DNA from 2 places in the Paraburkholderia sp. FW306-02-B genome. Region 1 is predicted to be linked to the other one. Evidence: predicted binding sites of a transcription regulator. Region 1 holds the regulator's gene; the other holds the start of a gene.
What was found. Region 1 encodes FNR, which switches genes on or off when oxygen is low (the NO sensors DNR and NnrR bind a similar motif). Its sites were predicted from a motif close to TTGATNNNNATCAA; they were not measured.
Positions count from the first base shown of each region.

Region 2: a site for FNR is predicted at 1,278-1,291, ahead of AC3WOG_RS29175 (hemerythrin domain-containing protein). Genes of this name have one in related genera too.

Region 1 is NZ_JBYSXZ010000002.1:2,338,245-2,340,445, reverse strand. Features, by position in the region: gene AC3WOG_RS31845 (SUMF1/EgtB/PvdO family nonheme iron enzyme) at 1-358, opposite strand, end outside; gene fnr (fumarate/nitrate reduction transcriptional regulator Fnr) at 489-1,265, opposite strand; gene AC3WOG_RS31835 (universal stress protein) at 1,403-1,885, opposite strand; gene AC3WOG_RS31830 (FadR/GntR family transcriptional regulator) at 2,176-2,201, shown strand, end outside.
Region 2 is NZ_JBYSXZ010000002.1:1,781,224-1,783,424, reverse strand. Features, by position in the region: gene AC3WOG_RS29180 (hypothetical protein) at 84-431, opposite strand; gene AC3WOG_RS29175 (hemerythrin domain-containing protein) at 556-1,137, opposite strand; gene AC3WOG_RS29170 (HAD-IA family hydrolase) at 1,355-2,083, opposite strand.

The sequences.
Region 1 (2,201 bases):
CACCGAGCGCACGGTCGATCTGCTCACGGGCGCGCAGCCCATAGCCGCGCACGACCTCGAGCGACGGCCAGTCGCCTGGTTGATCGGTGGGAAAGCCGCCGTCGACGGGATCGATACCGAACGCGAAGAGCTGGTCGAGGTGCGGATCGAACGCGGGCAGGTCGCACAGACGCTGATCCAGCAGGTTGCGGTCGAAGGCTTCCAGATGGCCGATGTAAAACACAATCCGGTGACGCTCGCGGATCGGCCGGTCATACAGAAACTCGGGTTTGACAATGGAGAACAGTGCGTCGGTGACGTGACGCGCGTCGATCAGACGCTGGACGAGCGGGTGATGCGGGGCGGGGTCGCGATTCATGTCGCCAAGCCTCCTTGCGGGGGACGGACTAAAGACTGTACCCGCTCGCAGGAGCCATGCCAAGGCGAAAGCGCACCGAAAAGAGGTAGACGGGAACGTGGCGGCGCGGGCCAGGTCCTTCGCGTCCGGCTTAAACCTGCCGCAAGCCTTCGAGATCGACGATCCGGATGTGCTTGCCTTGCGTGTCGATCAGTCCGCGCTTTTGAAATCTTGACAGGGTACGGCTGACGGTTTCGAGCGTCATGCCGAGATAGCTGCCCATGTCTTCGCGCGTCATACGCAGGTTGAATTCCGCCGACGAATAGCCGCGTTGCGCGTTGCGCTCCGACACGTCGAGCAGGAACGCCGCGACGCGTTCGTCCGCCGACAACGAGCCGAGCACCATCATTTGCGCGGCTTCGCGGACGATCTGTTCGCCCAGCAGTTTGTGCAGCCGTTCCTGCATCGAACTGATTTCGCGGCACAACGTTTTGAGCGCCGTGTAGGGGACGATGCAAACAGTGCTGTCTTCGAGCGCCAGGGCGCTGCATGCGTGCACGTCTTCGCTGATGCCGTCGAGGCCGAGCGCTTCGCCGGCGAGGCGCAGGCCGGTAACCTGTTCCCGGCCGTCACGGTGCGCCATGACGGTTTTCATCGAACCGGACCGCACGGCGTACAGATTGTCGAACGGGTCGCCGCTGCGGTACAACGCTGCGCCGCGCTGCACCGAGCGCGCTGTGCAAATCAACGCTTCGAGTTTCGGCAGTTCATCTGGAGACAGGCCTTGCGGCATGCAGAGCTGCCGCATCGAACAGTTCGAACAACGCGCGGCGCTGCGCCCGCTCGCCCGCGGCGGCGCAGCACGACCGCGGCCGCGCGCGGATGGAGCAACAGCGGAATCGGCGGTAACAGCGGTAGGAGTCAGCATGTTCAGCAGCCATTTGTCGGGTAATGACTGATTGTCCCACCGCGTACGGCCCGCGTTTCGCGGCAAAATGACGCGTTCGCGCAGCGAGGCTGCTTGCGCGATGTCACGCTCGCGCTTCTGCTTGTGGTGATGTACTGCTATGCGTCCGGTTGAGCGCCGGCTTCGCTGCTCTTGCCCGCAGCGGAGGGGATCAGCAGCACCGGCAAGCTGGCCTGGCGCACGCAGCGCTCGGCGACGCTGCCGAGAATCAGGCGCTGAAAACCGCGCCGGCCGTGCGTGCCCATTACCAGCAGGTCGGCGTTGAAAGCGGCGGCGGCTTTCAGCACCACGGTGGACACGTCGTCGAGCGACGATGCTTCGCCCACCGCGAGCTCGCCTTTCACACCCTGATTGCGCATGGCCTGCGCGAATTCCGCGCCGAGTTCCTTGCCTTGCTCGACCAGCCGGTTGCGAAGAATCGAAGGGTCGTAGCCGGGCGCTTCGAAATACATCGGCGTGTTTTCGACGACGTAGAACGGTTGCAGAACAGCGCCCGTGGATTTGGCGAGCGCCAGCGCTGCTTCGAACGCGCGGCGCGAGGTATGGCTGCCGTCGACCGCTACGAGGATGCGTGTGTACATATCAACTCCCGTCTGTAGGATTCGGGTGTCGCGGCCATTGCGCACGACCGTGTTCATTGACGATTCATTACCCATGTGAGCTTAAATGATTGCTGAAAAAGGCGCACCCTGAGCAGGATGTCAATCAAACACTTGTCAAATTGTGCTGCTTCGATTGATTGCATGACAAGTACCGCGCAGCAAGCGTTTCCGGCCTGCGCGTCAATCTGAAACGCCTGCGCGAAATCAAGATAGCCCCGGGTTTGCCTTACAATCAAAGCCTATTCAGACAAGCTGGCTCAGCACCGCTGATGAACGAGCGCAAAACGACGGCCTT
Region 2 (2,201 bases), 560 kb from region 1:
AGATTGCTCAGGCTTGTTGCGCGCCCCTAACGGGACAGTCGGCGTTGCTGATAGCGGACCTGGCTAGCCCCGCAGAACTCGCGCTACAGCACGTATTGCAAAGCCAGGTCGAAACCGATGACGACTAGCGAACAGCCGAGGCCTGCGAGGAGATTCGCGACCCGATGTTCGAAATCGTGATCCCGGCTCATCCACGCCCCAATCAGGAAAATGCCTTCAAAAACGACCTGGAGCGCAACGAACACAAGCATCAGCAGAAACTCGTAACCCATGAACCTGAAGTTCGCGAAGTTCATCACGTAATCGAAGATCCACCTGCCGACCCTATGCACCTCATATACCAGCAACAGGATCGGAAAGAGGTAACTGGCAACATAGGTCGGCACGCTTGCGTGCAGCAGTTCCAGGTGAAAGTGACGAGCAGCTTGCATATCCCCTCCTGCGCCGGCGTTTTGTGCTCAAAAAAACTTTTTGTTTAGTTGCGCGGCCACGGATCCTGCTGATCCGCGTTTGCATCGCGTGACCGGCCGCTCATCGAAAAGCGCAGCCGAACTGCTAACTTTCCGTCTCCGGAATCGTTTTGACGATCATCGAGAATAATTTGCCGAGATCGTCTTCAAGTTTTACCCCGTCGAACGGATCACGATTTGCTCCAAAGGCGGCATCGACTTCCGCCCAGTCTTCGTTTGTCAAAAGACGTCTGGCGGCCGGCAAAATCAACGTCTCTTCCATACACCGGTGGTCTGCATAGAACTCTGCATACTCTTCCACCACGGCTCGCAGCTCCCGAAGTGCAGGGGCACCCTTCAATTCATACCGGGTCAGCGCGTGCTCGATATTTCTCAACTTCATATCGCCTCGAGCGTGCTGGGACTCCAGTTCCGTAAGGACGTAGTCAAATTCATCCGTCCGATCCCGCAGCGGCGTGAACAGGTAACGATCCTCTTTAGGATGGTGCACCTGCTGAGGGTACTCACGGATGTAATAAAGCATCGCCCGAAGCACCATCAGGCCCGGTACGGGCGCACCTGCTGCCAGGAGACTCACAAAGCGCCGCATGCCCTCTACCACGTTCGACATCTGCTCGTGTTCATGAAGGATGACGGTTATGGCACTACGCGGTCCCAGAGACTGCATATCACACTCCGCAGCGGTACATGAAAAGCATTGGCGAATCGATTTACTGCTTCACACCAGCCGCATGAGCAGGAAGCTGCGCCGATACCTTAATGCTAGTCATCCTCCGCTCGACATCAAAGCGCACTAACACCACTGCCTTGATGGAGATCAACGGCTGTGCGGACATGGTGGCGCATGGGGTCGGCTCCCGTCGATCGGATGAACTGGCAACCGCTTATCTGGATTGCGGATAGCCGGCAACGCGCGCTTCCGCCTCGACCGCATCGGCAAGCGCCGCCATCGTCGCGAATTTGAACGTCGGCGTCGTGACCCCGGAAGGCGTCGGCGTCGCGCCGAAACCCTTCATACCTTGCCGGCGTTCGATCCAGCACGTCGAATAACCCAGTCCGGTCGCCACGCCGATATCGTGATATTGGCTCTGCGCCGTATGCAGGATCTCGCCGAACTTGTAGCCGAACGCCGCCTGGCGTCCACGGTTGTACGCAAAGAATTGCGGATCGGGTTTGGCGACACCGGTCTCGTCGCACGTCACGGTATCGTCGAACGGATCGCCGAGCGTATAGGCGTAGGACGAAAGCGCCACGCGATCGGCGTTCGTCATGGCCACCAGGCGAAAATGTTTGCGCAGGCGTTTGAGCGCATCGACCGAATCGCTGAAGGCCGGCCAGTCGAGCACATCGCGCTGGAATGCCGCGGCGGTTTGCGCGTCGTCGGGCAGGCCCAACTCTTTTGCGAGCGACAAGTAAACATTCGCCATCTCCTTGCTCGAACGGCCCGGATGCTTTTCGCGGCCACGCATGTAGGGCTGAAAGATCTGGTCATCGGTCAGATCTTTTGCCGCGTTGCCGCCAAGCCGGCGCACCGAGGCGAGAACCCCGCTTTCAAAGTCGATCAGCGTACCGACAACGTCGAAAGTCAGAACTTTGAATTGAGTCAGTTTCATTTCGTAATCCTTTGAAGTCCGTAAGTCATGTTCAGTGAATGACGCACCGCACTACCGCGCGTTTCACAAAAATATACGGGGCGATCTTATTGACAGCAATTCCCTAATTGTTGGACCT